Regions from separate parts of the Actinoplanes sp. NPDC049118 genome, predicted to be linked through region 3. Evidence: riboswitches for the same ligand, from Rfam matches in the RefSeq annotation. Region 3 holds a riboswitch; each other region holds the start of a gene.
The links. Region 3 has a riboswitch for cyclic di-AMP ahead of AB0B58_RS02005 (NlpC/P60 family protein). Riboswitches for the same ligand answer to the same signal wherever they lie in the genome.
Positions count from the first base shown of each region.

Region 1: linked by a shared signal. The riboswitch ahead of AB0B58_RS14235 (hypothetical protein) and the one ahead of AB0B58_RS02005 (NlpC/P60 family protein) in region 3 are both predicted to bind cyclic di-AMP.
Region 2: linked by a shared signal. The riboswitch ahead of AB0B58_RS28070 (NlpC/P60 family protein) and the one ahead of AB0B58_RS02005 (NlpC/P60 family protein) in region 3 are both predicted to bind cyclic di-AMP.

Region 1 is NZ_JBEZDY010000008.1:95,063-101,217, forward strand. It holds gene AB0B58_RS14210 (glycoside hydrolase family 76 protein) at 1-460, shown strand, start outside; gene AB0B58_RS14215 (TetR/AcrR family transcriptional regulator) at 457-1,062, opposite strand; gene AB0B58_RS14220 (ABC transporter permease) at 1,233-2,129, shown strand; gene AB0B58_RS14225 (ABC transporter ATP-binding protein) at 2,122-2,907, shown strand; gene AB0B58_RS14230 (hypothetical protein) at 2,926-4,011, opposite strand; cyclic di-AMP (ydaO/yuaA leader) riboswitch at 4,015-4,164, opposite strand; cyclic di-AMP (ydaO/yuaA leader) riboswitch at 4,446-4,584, shown strand; gene AB0B58_RS14235 (hypothetical protein) at 4,588-5,607, shown strand; gene AB0B58_RS14240 (glycoside hydrolase family 65 protein) at 5,673-6,155, opposite strand, start outside.
Region 2 is NZ_JBEZDY010000019.1:100,986-107,140, reverse strand. It holds gene AB0B58_RS28085 (dTMP kinase) at 1-477, shown strand, start outside; gene AB0B58_RS28080 (SDR family NAD(P)-dependent oxidoreductase) at 474-1,157, opposite strand; gene AB0B58_RS28075 (sigma-70 family RNA polymerase sigma factor) at 1,708-2,709, shown strand; gene AB0B58_RS28070 (NlpC/P60 family protein) at 2,780-3,739, opposite strand; cyclic di-AMP (ydaO/yuaA leader) riboswitch at 3,752-3,885, opposite strand; gene AB0B58_RS28065 (DUF3817 domain-containing protein) at 4,096-4,422, opposite strand; gene AB0B58_RS28060 (hypothetical protein) at 4,440-4,865, opposite strand; gene AB0B58_RS28055 (DUF6158 family protein) at 4,943-5,200, shown strand; gene AB0B58_RS28050 (ANTAR domain-containing protein) at 5,822-6,155, shown strand, end outside.
Region 3 is NZ_JBEZDY010000001.1:438,200-444,354, reverse strand. It holds gene AB0B58_RS02020 (epoxide hydrolase family protein) at 1-1,008, opposite strand, end outside; gene AB0B58_RS02015 (MarR family winged helix-turn-helix transcriptional regulator) at 1,071-1,490, shown strand; gene AB0B58_RS02010 (aminoglycoside phosphotransferase family protein) at 1,465-2,391, opposite strand; gene AB0B58_RS02005 (NlpC/P60 family protein) at 2,459-3,448, opposite strand; cyclic di-AMP (ydaO/yuaA leader) riboswitch at 3,462-3,595, opposite strand; gene AB0B58_RS02000 (M56 family metallopeptidase) at 3,730-4,647, opposite strand; gene AB0B58_RS01995 (BlaI/MecI/CopY family transcriptional regulator) at 4,644-5,012, opposite strand; gene AB0B58_RS01990 (cytochrome ubiquinol oxidase subunit I) at 5,081-6,155, shown strand, end outside.

The DNA of each region.
Region 1 (6,155 bases), on a different contig from region 3:
CAGCTCGAACCTGGTAAACGACGGCGTCAACCTCGGCACCTGCCGAAACAACGGCGACGTCACCTGGACCTACAACCAGGGCGTACTGATCAACGCGCTGGTCCAGCTCAACAGGCTGACCGGGGATGCGAATGCGCTGGCGGTCGCCCGCCGGGTCGGCGACGCGGCCACCACGAGCACGTACCTCAACAGCGGCGGCATCCTGCGCGAACCCAACGAGCCCGACCAGTGCGCCGGCGACGGCGTCTCGTTCAAGGGCGCGTTCGTCCGCGGGCTCGGCGTGCTGAACGCCGCGGTCGGCCGCCCCTACGACGCCTACCTGCGGCGTCAGGCCGATTCCGCGTACGCCAGGAGCCGGACCGGCTTCGACGCGTACGGCAGCCACTGGGCCGGCCCGTACACGGGCACGAACCACTCCTGCCAGCACAGCGCGCTCGACCTGCTGAACGCGGCCCCCTAGCCCGGCCGGCCGGCCTTGAGCGCGGCGATGACCGCGGCGCTGAGCTTCTCCAGGTAGTCGTCGTCGATCGGGGTGCGGGAGACCGCCAGCCGCCAGTACAGCGGACCGAGCATCAGATCGACCGCCAGGTCGGCGTCGGTGCCCGCGGGCAGTTCCCCGCGGGTGACGGCCTGGCCGACGATCTTCTCGCCGACGGCCTGCTGATGGGTGCGCAGCGCACCCTGCAGCGTCTCGGCGATCTTCGGGTTGCGCGCCGCCTCGGCCATCAGGTCGGGGATGATCTGCGACGCGATGCGGTGCCCCAGGGCCTTGCTGACGATGAACATCAGCAGTCGCAGATCGCCCGCGAAGCTTCCGGTGTCGGGCATCGGCACGCTACGCTCCGCCACCGCGGACACTATCTCGAGTACCATTTCGAGCTTGTTGCTCCACCGGCGGTAGATCGCCGTCTTGCCGACACCGGCACGGCGGGCCACTGCCTCGATGGAGAGCCGCCCGTAGCCGACCTCGGCCAGCTCGTTCATTACCGCATTCCGGATGGCCGCGGTGATGTCCCCGCGGAGCACCGCCGCTCCGGCGGGTGCACGTTTCGCTGTTGCCACGGTCTCACTATACGCGAGGACGCAACGGTTGCGTTCCGGCGCTCGTTCGGATACTTTCGGGTCAGCGTCGATACGACGCCGTTTCATCGCGCACACTTGTACCTGTGTCCCCGGACGAATCAACCAGGTCCTCGGCCCCTATCGGACCGACCAGATCGGAGCGCCACCCCATGCCCCCTACGGCGGTCGCCGATTCCGAAACCGGCCTCACGCTCAAGGAGCTGGCCCGCAGGCACGGCCTGAGCGCCGCCGGCAAGCTGCCCAGCCTGCCGGACTATTCGCGGCAACTCTGGTCCTACCGGCACTTCATCGCGTCGTACGCGAACGCCAAGGTCTCCTCGACGCTGGGCCGCACCAAGCTCGGCGTCTTCTGGCAGGTGCTGACACCGCTGATCAACGCGGCCGTCTACTACGTGATCTTCGGCGTGGTCCTGGACGCACAGAGAGGCGTCGACAACTTCATCGCCTACCTGTGCACCGGCGTCTTCATCTTCGGATTCACCCAATCCGTGGTGCAGGGCGGCATCCAGGCGATCAGCGCCAACATGGGCCTGATCCGGGCCCTGCACTTCCCCCGGGCCAGCCTGCCGCTCGCCATCACCATGGTCGAGATTCGCAACATGATGGCCTCGATGGTCGTGCTCATGGCCATCGTGCTGGTCTCCGGCGAGCCGATCACCTGGCAGTGGCTGCTGATCCTCCCGATCTTCCTGCTCCAGACGATCTTCAACGGCGGCCTCGCGATGGCGACGGCCCGGCTGGGCTCCAAGGTCGCCGACTTCAAGCAGCTGGTGCCGTTCATCATGCGGATCTGGCTTTACGGCTCCGCCGTGCTCTACCCGGTCACGCTCTTCTCCGACCACCTGAGCGGCTGGAAGCTGGCCGTGGTCGAGGCGAACCCGATGCTGATCTTCATCGACCTCATGCGGCACGCGCTGATGGAGGACGTCCCGCTGTCGGCGTCGGCCCCGCTGCTGTGGGCCCAGGCGATCGCCTGGACGCTCCTGGTCGGGCTCGGTGGTTATGTCTACTTCTGGCGCGGAGAGAAGGGGTACGGCCGTGGCTGACGGCTCCAGCACCGACCGGCGCGAACCGACGGTCATCGTCGACGACGCACACGTGGTCTACCGGGTACACCAGTCCGCGACGCCCGGAACGGGCAGCCCGCTGTCGAGCTTCAAGCGGATCGTCACCGGCGCCAAGCCGGCCACGCTGCGCGAGGTGCACGCGATCAAGGGCGTCAGCTTCGTCGCCTACAAGGGCGAGGCCGTCGGCCTGATCGGCACCAACGGCTCCGGCAAGTCGACCCTGCTGCGGGCGATCGCCGGGCTGCTCCCGGTCGAGCGGGGCGCGATCTACGCGGCCGGGCAGCCGTCGCTGCTCGGCGTCAACGCGGCCCTGATGAACGACCTGCCGGGCGAGCGGAACGTCGTGCTTGGCTGCCTGGCGATGGGCATGTCTCCGGCGCAGGTGAAGTCCCAGGTGAAGGACATCATCGAGTTCTCCGGGATCAACGAGCGCGGCGACTTCAGCTCGCTGCCGATGCGCACCTACTCGTCCGGCATGTCGGCGCGGCTGCGGTTCTCCATCGCGGCGGCGAAGAAGCACGACGTGCTGCTGATCGACGAGGCGCTGGCCACCGGCGACGCGAAGTTCCGCCGGCGCAGCGAGCAGCGGGTCCGCGACCTGCGCGCCGAGGCCGGCACGGTCTTCCTGGTCAGCCACAGCGAGCAGTCGATCCGGGACACCTGCGAGCGCAGCATCTGGCTCGAGTCGGGGCAGATCCGGGCGGACGGCCGGACCGAGGACGTGCTGAAGGAGTACGAGGCCTACGTCAAGCGGTAGGCCCCGCACCCCTGCCGGCTAGCGCATCGACAGATGCACGTGGTTGGTGTGATCACTCGAGGGGTCGCCGTTGCCCCGGGAGTACGCCTTCCAGCCGCTGCTGGGCAGCCAGATCCGCTTGAACCAGATCACGTAGAGCACGCCGAGCCCGCCGGCGTTGTTGATGAAGTAGTTCGACAGCCTGTCGCCGTATGTCCTGCTGCTGCCGGTCGCGACGCCGCCGAAGCCTTTCTTGTCGGCGGCGAAGTCGCAGGCCTTGCCCTGTGGGTGCTCGCCGCTGTTCTGCTCGCGGAAGCACGAGACGAAGCGGGTGAAGCCGTCCTTCTGCGCCTCCTTCATCGCGTGCAGGGTGCGCCCCGTGATGCAGCCGGACGTCGTCGGGTCGTTGACGCTGCAGGACTGGTTCGGCAGCGAGCCGTCGGAGTTGCGCGGCGCGGCCGCGGCCTTCAGGCTGCTGCCGCCGCCGCTGGAACCCCCACCGCTGGACTCGGCGCCGCTCGACGATTCGTCGACGCCGTTCGCCGCGTTGGCCGCCTTGAGCGCGCCCTCCGCCTGCGCCTTGCGCTTGGCCATGATGTCGAGCTGGCGCTGCTGGTCGCGGATCTCGGCGTCGATCGCGGTCTTCGCCCGCTCCTGCCGGCTCCGGGAGTCCTTGAGGTCACGCACCGCGCGGTCCTGCTTGACGGCGACCGTCTCGAGGATCTCCGCGCGGTCCAGCATGCTGCCGGTGGAGTCGGCGGTGAGCAGGGCGGTCATCGGCCCGAGCCGCCCGACGCGATACGACTGCTGGACGATGTCGTCCAGCGCCGCCTGCCTGGGGCCGAGCTCGGTGTCGATCTCCTTGAGCTTGTCGATCAACTGCTGCTGGCGCTTCTTGGAGCGGACCAGGGCCTCCTTGGCCTCGACGAAGCCCCGGGACGCCGCCTCGAGCTGCTGGACCAGGGACTTGGAGCCACCCTCGCCGTCGTCGCCGGAATCACCCGGCGCGGCGAGCGGACGAGGGGCGGCGGAGGCGGGGGACGGGGCGACGAGCGCCAGCCCCGAGGTGGCGACGAGCGCCGCGAGCACGGTCGCTAATCGCCGGCGGACAGGGTTGAGCCTCACGTGCTTTCCTTCCGTCGGCCGCCGACCGGGTTAGCTGACGGGTTCGGGACGGAAGCGATCCCTACCGGTCCACGCTTACGGCGCGGACCCGATTCACCCCATTACTCGGTTGGTTCCCCGGCTCGCCTTGCGGCGATTAGGCGGCGGTCTGCTCTGAGACCGTGACGAACACTACCCATCGATGCTAAGAATCGACAGGTGTCGCACTCTGGGCAACAATGCGAGCACTCGGCGTAATTCTGGCGTGAAAGGAATGCAACGACTCACACCGATGTCTCACCATGGGTTAACGGCCCGTGCCATTCCATCGAAAGGTAACGGAAAGTCGTTGTGGGGTAACGCTTTTCTGGCCCTCGCGGAGACTGGCAGACGGCCCGATGTCAGGTAAGCTGGCCGCCGGTTGCTGCCAAGGAAGGCACCGCCCCCAAGGTGCCGGCAGCCCACCGCCTAATCGCCGCGAGGCGAGCCGGGGAACCACACGTAGTAGTGGGGTGAATCCACTTAACCGTGGTAGGGATCGCTTCCGTCCCGAACCCGTCAGCTAACCCGGTCGGCGGCCACGCGGAAGGATTCTGAATGACGGCAAGACCCCGCCGGTGGCTGGTCCTCGCCCTGGCACCGCTCGTCGCGGTCACGATGCTTCTCGTGCCCGCCGCTCCGGCCAGCGCCGACCCCGACGACAAGAAGTCGTCGACAGCCGATGACGGCGACGACGATCCGCTTCTCAACGACGTTCTCGACTCCACGGGTCGGCGTTTCGTCGCGGCGAAGTCGGCGGTAGCGAAATCGACCAAGACGCAGCTCGGCCTGGCCCTCCAGGTCAAGAACGCCGAGTCCCGCCGGGACGCCCTGCTTCCCGAGGTCGGCGCGGTCGCGGCACAGCAGTACCGCAGGGGTGGCATCTCCACCATGGGCTTCCTGCTGAACGCCAAAGGCCCGCGGGGCTTCCTCAAGAAGGCGGTCTCGCTCGAGGAGATCAGCGCCCTCAACGACGGCAAGCTGCACGAGCTCTACCAGGCCATCGACCAGGTCAGCGCGGCCAAGGCCCGCCTCGACCAGGAGGTCAAGGCCCAGCAGCGCAACCTCGCCCTGATGAAGAAGCAGAAGGAGTCGGCGGAGAACGCCCTGGCGAAGGTCGGCGGCACCACGGTGACCGGCGGTTTCGTGCTCGCCAACTCGCCCGTGGCCGCCGCGGCGCCGCGCAACTCCGACGGCGACTTCGGCGCCGAGTCGTGCAGCGTGAACGACCCGACGACCGGCGGCTGCGTCACCCCGCGGACCTTCCACATGTACAAGGAAGTGAAGAAGGCGAACTTCAAGCGGTTCGTCGGCTGCCACCGCAACGGGGGCCCGTTCGAGCATCCGAAGGGCCGGGCCTGCGACTGGTCGCTGCAGAAAAGCGGCTTCGCGCCCTGGCACAACCGGGACACCCGGGAGTACGGCAACAACCTGATGGCGTTCCTGGTCCGCAACGCCGACCGGCTCGGCATCCTGTACGTCATCTGGAACAGGCAGATCTGGTTCCCCGCGACCGGCTGGAAGTCGTACTCCGGCCCGAGCGACCACACGGACCACGTACACGTGTCGATGCTCTGATCCTCCAGCCATGAGAAAGCCCCCGCCCTGCGAGAGGACGGGGGCTTTCTCGTTGCCGGGGTCGGTCAGCTGCCGGTGGCCCGGCGGACCGGGGCACGACCGGCCGGCTGGGTCGGCGGCAGGTCGGTCGGCGGCGCCGGCGGGATGCCGAGCACGACCGGCTTCACCTGGGTGATCGTGACCTCCTTGCCGTGGTGCAGGAGGTCCAACCGGGCCGAGCCGCCGCCGTTGCGCAACGAGTAGGTGACCTCGTCGGCCGTCACCTCCACCCGCAGCCGCAGGCCGCGCCAGAGCAGCGAGAACTCCAGGGCGTTGATCCGGCTCGGCAGGCGCGGCGCGAACGACAGCTGTCCGCCCGAGTCCCGCATGCCGCCCAGTCCCGCCACCAGTGCGATCCAGGAGCCGGCCAGCGACGCCACGTGCACGCCGTCGCGGGCGTTCTGATGCAGGTCGTGCAGGTCCATCAGGGCGGCCTCGCCCAGGTAGTCGTGTGCCAGCTCGAGGTGACCAACCTCCGCCGCCATGACGGCCTGGATGCACGCCGACAG
Region 2 (6,155 bases), on a different contig from region 3:
GTCTGCCAGTACGCGAGCATCCGCGCGCACGCCAAGACGCCCCGCCCCGGCCGGCTCAACCGCGCCGAGCGCCGGGCCCGGCTGGCCTACCGGGTCTTCCCGAAGCCGGACGTCACCTTCCTGCTCGCGGTCGACCCGGCGATCGCGTATGACCGGATCGAGCGGCGCGGCTACGACCACGAGGAGATGGCCTACCTGCGGGCGGCGTCGGCGGCCTACGAGGCGCTGCCGGAGCGCCCGGACTTCGTCGTGATCGACGCGAACGGCACACCGGACGAGGTGGGGGCGGCCCTGATCGGCTACCTCACCGACCCGGCGCCGCCGGCCGCCGTGACGGTCCCGCCGGCGCGGGTGCCCGTCGAGCGCCGCGGCCCGGCCGCGGCGGTCGTGTCACATGCGCGCGTGCTGATCCTGGCCGGGGCGACGCTCGCCGCGGCCGCGTCGGCGCTGACCTACCAGCTGGCCGAGGGCTTCTAGGCCCGGCCGTAGACGGGGATCGTCGCGCCGCTGGTCGGCTTCGACCCGTCGCCGGCCAGGAAGGCGATCACCTGGGCGATCTCGGCCGGCGCCACCCAGCGCGAGAAGTCGGCGTCCGGCTGGCCGGCCCGGTTGGCCGGGGTGTCGATCACGCTCGGCAGCACTGTGTTGCAACGCACACCGCTCTTTCGGTACTCGACCGCGACGGCGTTGGCGAAGGCCAGCACCGCGGCCTTGGCGGTCGCGTAACCGGCCGCGCCGGGGAAGGGGGCCACCGCCGCGCGCGACGACACGCACACCACCGAGCCGCCGCCGGCGTCCACCAGGTGCGGCAGCGCCGCCGCTGTCACCAGGTAGGTCGGGCGCAGGTTGGCCCGGATGATCGCCTCGAAGTCCTCGATCGCCGTCTCGTGCACGAGCCCGCCGCCCGCGTACCCGCCGACCAGGTTGACCACGGCGCGCAGCGGCGCGTCCGGGTCACCCGCCGCGACGGCCACGGCCGCCCGCACGTCCGCGGGCTCGCTCAGGTCGGCCTCGACCCCGACCGCACCCTTCGGCAGCCGGCCGGCCGCGCCCGCACGCACGGGAGCGACGACCCGCCAGTTCTGATCCCGCAGTATCTCGACGACCGCCTCGCCGAGCCCACCCGTCCCACCCGTAACCAGCACGCTGCGCTCCATGGGGAGCACGTTAGCGGTGTGTTTTCCCTCACTGTCGCGAGGATCGGCCGAAGGGTGCAACGGGCCCGTCCGAACGGCCGTCATCCATGCGTGGGTCACCCGTGCGGGCTAGTGAACTGCAGCCTGTCGTGCCGCATCGTGGCAGTTGGTCCCGGTCCGAGCAGCGGCGGGATCTTTTGCCGTGTGCATTTGCTTCAGGCCCGGCGACAACCTGTCGATGCTGGAGATGAACCCATTTGGCTACCCGGCCGTACTGGGTAGTGACGAGCATCGCAGGGAGACGCGTGATGCCCGTCGCTGTGACGAATGAGGGGCCGATGGTGTCATGAGGTAGGCGCAAGGGTATGCGTATATCGACGCATCCACGCCGGGTGCGGCTCCGAATGCCTCTGAGAGGGCCTTCCTCAGTAAGTATGCATGCGGCTCTCAGGTGACACTCAGACATTCGTGACACTTTCGAACCACCAGCCGGAATCAGTGCACGCCGACTTCTGTTCATGTAGGTGTCAGCACCGCAATGCACGAGCTGCGGAAGTTACGGGGACGGCTGATGGACGCAGGTATTGCCCGTAACAGGGTTAGTGAAGGCAATGAGGGGACCGTGGGCAACGTGGAGAAAAACACCGTGATGCGGACCGACCAGGTCGCCGAGGAGCGCGACCTCGTCGGAGTCTACCTGCACGAGATCTCCCGGACGCCGCTGTTGGATGCTGCCAGGGAGGTCGACCTCTCCAAGGCAATCGAGGCCGGGCTCTACGCCGAGCACCTGCTCGACACCGGCGAGGTCCGTCGCGGCGTGAGCCGGGAGGAACTGGAGCGACTGGCCACCGAGGGCAAGCGGGCGAAGGACCTCTTCATCCGCGCGAACCTGCGACTCGTCGTGTCGATCGCGCGTCGCTACGTGCGTTCGGGCATGCCGATGCTCGACCTCATCCAGGAGGGCAACACGGGCCTCGTGCGCGCCGTCGAGAAGTTCGACTACGAGCGCGGCTACAAGTTCTCGACCTACGCCACGTGGTGGGTCCGCCAGGCGATCAGCCGGGCGATCGCACAGCAGGAGCGCACCGTGCGCCTGCCCGTGCACCTGGTCGAGGACGTCAACCGGATGCGCAACGTCACCCGCCAGCTCGTCCGCGAGCTCGGCGCCGACCCGGAGCCCGCGCAGGTCGCCGCGGCGCTGGGCGTGACGGTGGAGCGCGTCACCGAACTGACCCGCTGGGCCCAGGACACCGTGTCGCTGGACACCCCGGTGGGCGACGACGGCGACACGAACCTCGGCGACCTCGTCGCCGACAGTGACGCCCCGTCGCCGGAGGAGATCGTCCTGACCGCGCTGGAGCGTCAGCGCATCGAGGGCCTGCTGAACCACCTCGACGACCGGTCGGCGGGCATCATGCGCGCCCGGTACGGCCTCGAGGACGGTCGCGAGCACTCGCTGACCGAGGTGGCGTCGCGCTTCTCGCTCTCCCGCGAGCGGATCCGCCAGCTCGAGATCCAGGCGCTCGGCCGGCTGCGCGAGCTGGCCCGGGCCGAGGGCCTGCAGGCCGCGTAACCCAGAACCGCCCACGATCACAAGAAGGCCGGCGCCCCCACGGGGCGCCGGCCTTCTGCTTGTGCCTGACTCAGCCGATCCGGCCGTAGCCGTTCGGCGTCATGATGTCGATCGACCGCTTCTTCACGGGCTGACCCGCGCGGGAGGCGTCGATGATCTGGCCGCCGCCGACATAGATGCCGACGTGACCGTTGCTGCGATAGAAGACCAGGTCGCCCGGCTGGAGCTGGGAACGGCTGATCCGGCTTGTCGCGCTGTACTGCGCGGCGGCGTTGTGCGGCAGCGACTTGCCGGCCGCCCGCCAGGCGGCGGAGGTCAGGCCGGAGCAGTCGTAGCCGTTCGGGCCGTCGGCGCCATAGTCGTACATGACGCCGATGGCGTTGTAGGCGAACGTCACCGCCTTGCCCGCCGAGCCCGAGATCTTCGGGATGGGGCCGGTGTACCTGCTGCCGGTCTCGGTCGCCGAGCCGTACGCGGCCGTACGCATCGCGTACAGCTCCTTGAGGTCGCCCTCGATCTTCTTCTTGCGGTCGGACAGCTCCTTGACCTCGGCGGCCTGCTTGTCCTGTGTCGCCTTGAGGGCGGCCTGACGCTCGGCGAAGTTCTGCGTCGTCGCGGTGTACTTGGCGATGTCCCGGCTGCGGCTGCGGGAGATCTGCTCGAGGATGCTCATCCGGTCCATGAGGTTGTCCGCTCCTTCGAGCATGACGTTCATGGTGCCGACGTTGCCGGACTTGTATGCCGACGCGGCGATGGTGTTCATCTGCGCGCCGGCGGCCACGAGGGCCTCCTTGGCGGGACCGAGCGACGCGATGAGTTCCTTTTCGTCAGCCTTCGTCTTCTTCAGGCTGATCTTCATCTTGTTGTACGACTCGACGACGTCCTCGAGCTGGTCGGACGCCTTGTCGATCTTCTTGGTGAGCTCACTCTTCGACGGTTCCGCGTGCGCGGCGGTCGCCGAGGTTCCGGAGATCGCGATCGCCAGGACGGCGACCGCCAGCGCGCGGAGCCTGGTTCGGGCGTGTGGCAACGGTACGTGGCCTTTCTTCCGCTTGGCCGCCTACCGGGTTAGCTGACGGATTCGGGCGGGAAGAAGGCCCTACCGCTGGCGCGGATTCACCCCGATGCTGCTCGGTGGTTCCCCGGTTCGTCGTGGCGGAAGGGTGACCCTGGGGGATCGGGGCCGTCCCATTCCGCCGGCGAGGATTCGACGGCGCTGGCCGGCGCCACCGAGGGGTGTGGCTGCGGACCGGACCAACCGCATTAACTTATCGGCGCTCGGCATTAACACAAGAGCCGGAAGAGTGACTTGCGCCAATAATCACTAATATCGGAATGATCCCGATAGCGGGCGGCGACAAGGCCGATTCGAAGCGTTACTTTCGCCTACTCTGCCATAGCCGGCGGGGCGTCCGGGACCTCGACGGCCCACTTGTGCGTGACGACCCGTTCCGCCCAGAAGGAGAAGAACGGGACGGTGCCGGCCAGCATCACGAGCAGCATCCGGCCGAGCGGCCAGCCCGCGCGGCGGCTCAGGTCGAACGTGGCGACCAGATAGAGCATGTAGAGGAAGCCGTGGAACGGCCCGACCGCGGCCACCACCGTGTCGTCGTCCCCGAGGTACTTCAGCGGCATGCCGATCACGACGAGCACGATGAGGACCACGCCGACGATCCAGGCGATGATCCGGTAGCGGGTGAGGGCTCCCTGCACGATCCACGTCCTTTGGTTCAACTGGTCTTGGTGCGGCGTCCGGGGTAGTCGCCGGGCCGGGCACCCGGGTGGGCGGCCAGCCAGCTCAGGTAGTCGTTGTACGCCGCCAGCTCGGGGTCGTCGTCGGCGGGTGCCGCGGAGGCCACGGGCACCCGGACCGGGCGGCGTACCGCCACCGGGGGCTCGCCCTGCGCGGGCTGCTCCGGCTCCTCGGCGTCCTGCGCGGGCGCGCGTCCCGCGCGGCGCTCCTGCTGGACCTCGCGGAACCACAGGAAGACGACGAACGCGGCGAACACCGGCCACTCGAAGGTGTAGCCCCAGCTGAGCGTGTTGCCGCCGGTGGCCCGGCTGAACTGCCACCAGCCCAGGCCCAGGAATCCGGCCACGAGCACCAGGGCGAGGACGTGGCGCGCGATCCACGCGGGGGTCCACAGCCCTTTCATGTCGCTCAGCGTACCGGCGTGGGTTTGGCGGCAGGGAGCTCGGGCAACCGTTGCGTTAGGCACAAGGAGGTGGAGTCATGACCGACGCCCGGCTCGGCCCCGGGGACGACGAGCTCGTCGTCTTCGAAACCGGCATCGCTCCCGCGGGTCTGGCAGACGACGACCTGCTGCGCGAGCTGGCGAGTCTGCACCGGACCCGGCTCGACGCGCTGCGGCACGCCCCCGAGGCGGCGCTCGCGACGCATCTGCGGCGCACGGCCGAGCTCGAGACCGAGTATCTGGCCCGGCATCCCGGCCGCGAGATCGATCCGTCCCGGCTCACCCAGGACTTCTGAGCGGATCGCGGGCGGCGGGTGTGGTCTGGGTCACAAGCGCTACCGGAATCCCGGTACCCCGCCGACGGTTGGGTTGGATGTCGGTGCGATCAGTGTCCCCGGGCCTCACCCTTAGCCTTCGCGGAATACCGTTCGGCTGGAGCCGCGTTGAGCCTTTCGCCGAGAGGCGACCTGCGCACCGGCATCTTCATCTGCGCCGCTCCTGGGTTCCGGGGGCGGCGCATTTGTCTGCCCGCGGGGGTTCGTGACGGCGGGGCACGGGTAATCGATCTCCATGGACCAGGACCGTGTCGATCAGCGCGCCGCCGGGACGACGCGCAGCCGTCGCCGAGTCGCAGGCAGCGGCCGTCCTCGCGGCGCTGGACGGGTTCGGGGCGGGCCCGGGGGCCGTGCCGGATTCGTTCCCGGTGCGCTGCGCGGGGAAGCGGACGGTGTCGCCCCGATAGGCACCCGGTAGTGGACACGACTTTCGTGTTCGCCGATGCGCATGGCAATATCGGGCAAATGTCAGCCCCGCAACGGAGCTCCGGACGGCTCGTCTCGCGCCGTGTCCCGCCGGCCTCCGGCACCCCGGGAAATTCCGTCACCGTCGGCCAGACCCGCGCCGTGGGTCGTGGTCGCGTGCCCCTGCCCACCAAGTCCCTGCCGGCCGCCGAGAGCGTGGCCGGCGAGCTGGCGGTGGCCACGGCGACCGTCGTCGCGGCGGGCCGTGGCGTGGCGCCGGAACCGGGCGCCGTGAACGACCGCGGTATCGGGGCGGTCGCGGTGGGCCGTGCGGTGAACGGCGAGGTCATCGCGGCGGACCGGGGCGCCGGCGGTGACCACGGAGTCCCGGCCGTCCGGCCGGGTGACGGCCTGGCCGCCGGCCCGCACCCGGTTGAGCTGGCCGGGCTGCTGCACGAGCTGTCCGTGCGCATGCTCGGCGCCGACGACGTGCCGCAGGCCCTGTACCGCC
Region 3 (6,155 bases):
CAGGGCGGCGAAGTGGCCGCCGCGCGGCAGCTCGCTCCAGTGCCGGATGTCGTGGCCGCGCTCGGCCAGCGGGCGCACCGACTGCACGATGTCGTGCGGCAGCACGGCCACCCCCATCGGCACCGGGCAGGACGCGCCGTATCCGCTCTCCTTCGCCAGCCGGGCCGACGAGCCGGCCGTGCGGGTGAACCAGTAGATCGACACGTCGGTGAGCAGCACGTCGTCGCCGATGGTCGACGCCGGGTCGGCCCACTCGGTGAACTTCTCCGCGATCCAGGCGAGCTGGCCGACGGGCGAGTCCGTGAGCGCGTACGAGATGGTCTGCGGCCTGGTCGCCTGAAGCACCTGATAGCCGGGCCGGTTCGCGGCGAAGGCCGCGGTCCGCTCGGCGCGCTCCCGGTCGGTGCCGGACAGCCCGGCGGACGGGCCGGGCGTCGGCAGGTAGTTGACGTGCACGCCGACGACCCGCTCGGGCGCGACGGCACCCAGCGCGCGGGCGATGCCGGAGCCCCAGTCGCCGCCCTGCGCGCCGAACCGCGGGTAGCCCAGCCGGGTCATCAGCTCGGCGAACGCCCGGGCGATCCGCTGCTGGTCCCAGCCGCGTTCCGCGGTCGGCCCGGAGAAGCCGAAGCCCGGAATCGACGGGATCACCAGGTGGAAGTGGCCGGTCAGCGGCTCGACCATGTCGAGGAACTCCAGCACCGAGCCGGGCCAGCCGTGCACGAGCACGAGTGGCAGCGCGGCCGGGTTCGCGGACCGGACGTGCAGGAAGTGCACCCGCTGCCCGTCGATCTCGGTGACGAACTGCGGGTACCCGTTGAGCGCCGCCTCGTGCGCGCGCCAGTCGTAGCCGGTGCGCCAGCGCTCGGCCAGGTCGCGGACCCGGGACAGCGGGATCCCGTAGTCCCAGCCCGCACCGGGCAGTTCGTCGGGCCAGCGGGTGCGGGCGAGGCGGTCGGCCAGGTCGTCGAGATCGGACTGCGGCACGTGTACCCGGAAGGGGTGAATATCGTTCATATGACTAACGTTAGGCCGACTAACGTTAGGGTGGCAAATGTTAGCCTGCACACATGGACGACCTCCCGAGCCGGCTGCTGACCCGGACCGCGGCGCTGGCACACCGCCTCGTCACCGAGCGCTTCGCCGAGATCGGCGCACGCGGCTACCACTACCGGCTGCTGACCACGCTGATCGACGACGGCCCGGCCAGCCAGGCGGACCTGGGGCGGCGTACGGAGATCCACTTCAGCGACATGGTCGCGGCGCTCAACGAGCTGGCGGAGGACGGCTACGTGCAGCGCCGGCCGGACCCGGCGGACCGGCGCCGCAACATCGTCACGGTGACCCCGCAGGGCCGCCGGCGCGCGCGGGCCCTGGCCGAGCGGGCCGAACAGATCCAGGACGAGCTGCTCGCGCCGCTGTCGGCCACGGAACGCGGGGAACTCGTGCGCCTGCTACGCCTGGTCAGCGCAGGCGCGGCGCCAGAGTGAGCGCGACGTCGAGGGCCTGGCCGGGCGTCGCGGCGCCGCCGTCGCCGTCGCCGTCGCCGTCGCTCGACCAGACCTCCGACAGCACGGCCTGCACGAAGCCCCACGCGACCACCCGGTCGATGTCCATGTCGAGGCCGTCGGCGAACTGCTCGATCCGCGCCGGCAGCAGGTCGAGCACGGGCTCGTCGCCGTCGAAGGGGTTGTAGAGCACGGCGCCGACCTCGTAGCCCGGGTCGCCGAGCAGGCCGTGCGGGTCGATGGCCAGCCACGGCTCCCGGGTACCGGCCAGCACGTTCTCGTGGTGCAGGTCGCCGTGCAGGACGACGCGCCGCGGCGCGGAGGCGCACAACTCGTCGAAGAGCCCGGCGGCCCGCTCGACCAGGCGACGCGGAATCGGGTCGTCGCCCGGGTAACGCCGCAGGTGCGCGGCGAAGCCCTCCGCGTACGTGGTGAGCTCCGCGCACGCCAGCCCCGGCGGCGCGGGCCGGTGCAGGCGCCGCATCATGGCGACCAGGACGGCCGTCGCCCGCTCGTCCTGCTCGCGCACCAGGGTGCGCAGCGTGTGCCCGGGCTCCACCCGCTCGATCAGCAGGGCGCCGCGGCCCGCGTCGCGGTCCAGCAGCCCGGCCGCGCCGGCGCCGGCGCCGGCGAAGAACGACAGCGCATCGGCCTCCTGCGCCAGGTGGGCGGCCGTCGGCACGCCGAGCTTGAGCACCGCGGGCGAGCCGTCGGCCCGGCGCACGGGCGCCACCCAGTTGAAGCTCAGCGGGTACGGCGTGCCGACGGTCAGCCGCCAGTCCCGGGCCACGGAGTCGACAAGCGCCGGCAGGCCGGCCAGCCATTCGCGGCCGGCCTCGCCCCAGGCGGTGGCGACGTTGCGGGTGAAGACGGCGGGAAGCATCCGGCCATTCTGATACAGAGAAGCCGCCACTGGCGTGGCGGCTTCTCCGATGTGGTGCGTGCCTCGGTCAGCCCGGCCGGCGAATGCCGGTGATGGCACCGCCACGGTCGATCGAGGCCATCCGGACGTGGTCACCGGTGTGTGGCGCGTGGACCATCGTGTTGCCACCGACATAGATGCCCACGTGGTGCACGGGGCTTCCGTAGAAGACCAGGTCGCCCGGCTGCAGCTCGCTGCGGCTGATCGACCTGCCCGTCCGGATCTGGTCACCCGTGTAGTGCTCCAGGTGCACCCCGACGGCCGCCCACGCCACCTTGGTGAGGCCGGAGCAGTCGTAACCGCCCGGACCCTCGGCGCCGAAGACGTACGGCTTGCCGATGAGGTCGCACGCCCGCTGCGCCGCGCGCCCGCCCTTGTCGTTGTTGTAGTCGACCGGGCACGGGCCCGTGCGGAACGCGCCGTCGGAGCCGCCGCTCGCGCCGTACGCCTTGATCCGCAGCTTCTGCAGCTCGTCGACCTTCTTCTGGATGTCCTTCTTCTGCTGCCCCAGCAGCTTGTCGCGCGCCGCGACAGCATCGGTGAGGGTGTCCAGATCACGCTTGTCGGCCGCGAGCTTGTCGCGCAGCTTCGCCACGTCGGCGACCGACTCGCGCTGGTGCCGGCTGAGCTGGTCGAGGAACGTGAGTTTCTCGGTCAGGCCGGTCGGCGAGCCACTGACGATCATGGCCTTCACCGCGTTGGGCGAACCCTGCATGTATGCCTGCCCCGCCATGTTGCCCACCTGCGACATGGCGAGATTGACCTGCAGCTCCAGCGGAGCGAGCCGCTTGTCGATCTTCTTGAGCTGAGCCCGGTTCTTGAGCAGCTGGTTGTGCACGTTGTTGTACTGCTCGATGACCGGTTCGAGCTTGTTCCACTGCTCGTCGATCTGCTTTTCGATGCTCGACGGGGACGGCGTCGCGTGCGCCACCCCGGGAGCGAGAAGAATTCCGACCGCGGCGACGGCGCAGGCGACGCTGCGCAGAATTGCGGCGCGTCGCGCCTCAATCCGTTTCACGTAGGTGCAGTGTCCTTTCTTCCCACAACGCCGACCGGGTTAGCTGACGGGTTCGGGCGGGAAGACGCCCGGCCACGATGTCGCTGTGGCTTGACCCCGGTTTCCTGGGTCCCCGGCTCGTATCACACGATTAGGCGTGGCTCGTCAGTTCGCCCGGGTTCGGACGAGGGGGGACTGCCGAGCCGGGCACCACCGTACTCCCGATCAATTCGGAAGAGAACCCTGCGTTACCAGGGCACACAGCGCATAACACCCAGTGACCGAACGTAATTAATGCAGACTTAAAGCGGCCACGCCGAGAGTGCCCGATCCAACCACGGCACCACCAGGATCACTGTCGGTAACACCAGCAGCCCGGCCGCGCCGGTGGCCGCCGCGACGGCCAGGCCGGCGGACCGGGGGTCGGCGCCCGCCAGCCGGTCCAGCCGGCGCCGGCGGTCCGCCTCGGCCCCGCCGACCTCGGCCGGCGTGTCGGGGCTGACCGCGTCGCCGAGCAGCGCGAGGGCCGTGCGCAGCGGGGCCGCGCCGCCGCGCCGCCGGGCCGCGTCGTCCGCGACCATCTCCAACAGCAGGTGTACGGCGTCGAGCGGCGCGCGGCTGCGCAGCGGGCGGGGCACCGAGCGGTAGAACGCAGTGAACGACTCCATCACCACGTCGTGGCGGTGCCGCAGGTGCGCCTGCTCGTGCGCGATCACCACGCCCACCTGGGCGGCGTCCAGGATCCGCAGCGCTCCGCTGCTGAGCACCACCCGCGACGAGCGCCCCGGCAGGCAGTACGCGAACGGCAGCGGCCCGTTCAGCACCCGCAGCCCGGCGGGCACCTCGACCGGCAGCTCGCCGTGGCGCTCCGCGCTGTCCAGCAGGTCGACAAGCATCCGGTGCCGGGCGCGGCGGGCCCGCGAGCGGATGCCGACCCGGAACAGCGAGACCACCAGCCGCAGGATGATCAGCCCGGCGACGGCGAGGGCGCCGATCAGTGCGGCAGCGCCCACCGGCCGGCCGGAGCCCAGCGCGCCGACCAGCTCCTGCGGCGCGGCCAGCACGACGCCGAGCGCGCAGAGCACACCGGCGAGGGTGATGCTCTGCCAGAGCAGCACGGCGGCGGCCGGCGCCCGGTCGGTCCAGCGGGCCCGGGCGAGGACGCCCGGCACGACAAGCGACAGCGTCAGCCCCAGCGCGCCGAGCAGCAGCGCGGTCACGGCGCGACGCCCGGGTCCTTCCGCGCCGACTCGATCGCGGCGGTGAGTGCGGACGGGTCGATGCGGCCGACGAAGTGTGCAAGCGCCGCGTCGCGGACGCCGTCGGGCGCGGCGCGCAGCGCGTCGAGCATCAGGGCGGCCGTCATCTCCTCGCGGCTCTGCGCGGGCGCGTAACGGTAGGCGCGGTCGGCGCGCTGCTGCGTGACGACGCCCTTCTTGGCGAGCCGGTCCAGCACGGTCATCACCGTCGTGTACGCCAGATCGCGGTCGCGGCTCAGCCCGTCGTGCACCTGGCGCACGGTCAGCGGCTCGCCGGCGTCCCACAACTGCGTCATGACCTCGCGTTCGAGGTCCCCCAATGCCATGGGTGCCACTCTACTGCACAGCGTCGTACTACGATGCGTAGTATCTACTACGCAATGTCGTAGAGGGGATGACCATGGACGTGCTCGACCTGACCCGGCTGCAGTTCGCGGTGGTGACGATCTACCACTACTTCTTCGTGCCGCTGTCGATCAGCCTGGCCGGCGCCGCCGCGGGCCTGGAGATCGCCTGGCTGCGCACCGGCCGGGAGAACTACCTGCGGCTGACGAAGTTCGTCGGCGGGCTGCTCATCGTCACGTTCGCCGTCGGCGTCGTCACCGGGCTCGTGCAGGAGTTCCAGTTCGGCATGGGCTGGAGCAACTTCGCCCGCTTCTACGGCGACGTGTTCGGCCCGACGCTCGCCGTCGAGGGCATGCTCGCGTTCTTCCTCGAGGCCACGTTCCTGGCCCTGTGGTACTTCGGCTGGGACCGGCTGCCGCGGGCGCTGCACGCGGCCACGATCGTGGTGGTCGCCGTCGGCACCGTGCTGTCCGCGTTCATCATCCTGGCCGCGAACTCGTTCATGCAGAACCCGGTCGCCTACTCGCTGGACCCGGTCACCGGCCGCGCCCGCCTCGACGACTTCGGCGCCCTGCTGCTCAACAAGGTCAACCTGGCCGCGTTCCCGCACACCCTCGCCGGCGCGGCCATGGTGGGCGGGTCGCTCCTGCTGGCCGTCGCCGTGCGGCGCGGATCCGACGACGGGTTCCGCCCGCTGGCCCGCCTGGGCGCCTGGATGACCGTCGCGGGCGGCGCGCTGACCGCCCTGACCGGCGACCACCTCGGCAAGGTGATCACCGAGGTGCAGCCGATGAAGATGGCCGCCGCCGAGTCGCTCTACGAGACCACGACCGGCGCGCCGTTCTCGATCTTCGCGGTCGGCGACATCAGCGGCGGCAAGCCGTTCTTCAGCCTCGAGCTGCCCTGGCTGCTGTCCATCCTGGCCAAGGGCAGCCCCGGCGCCGAGGTGCAGGGCATCGACGACCTGCAGGCCCAGTACGCCGCCGAGTACGGCCCGGGCAGCTACGTGCCGATGATCCCGGTCGCGTTCTGGACCTTCCGCCTCATGATCGGCATCGGCATGCTGGCGATGGCGGCCGCCGCGCTCTACCTGTGGTCGACCCGCGGGGGCCGCACCCTGGACG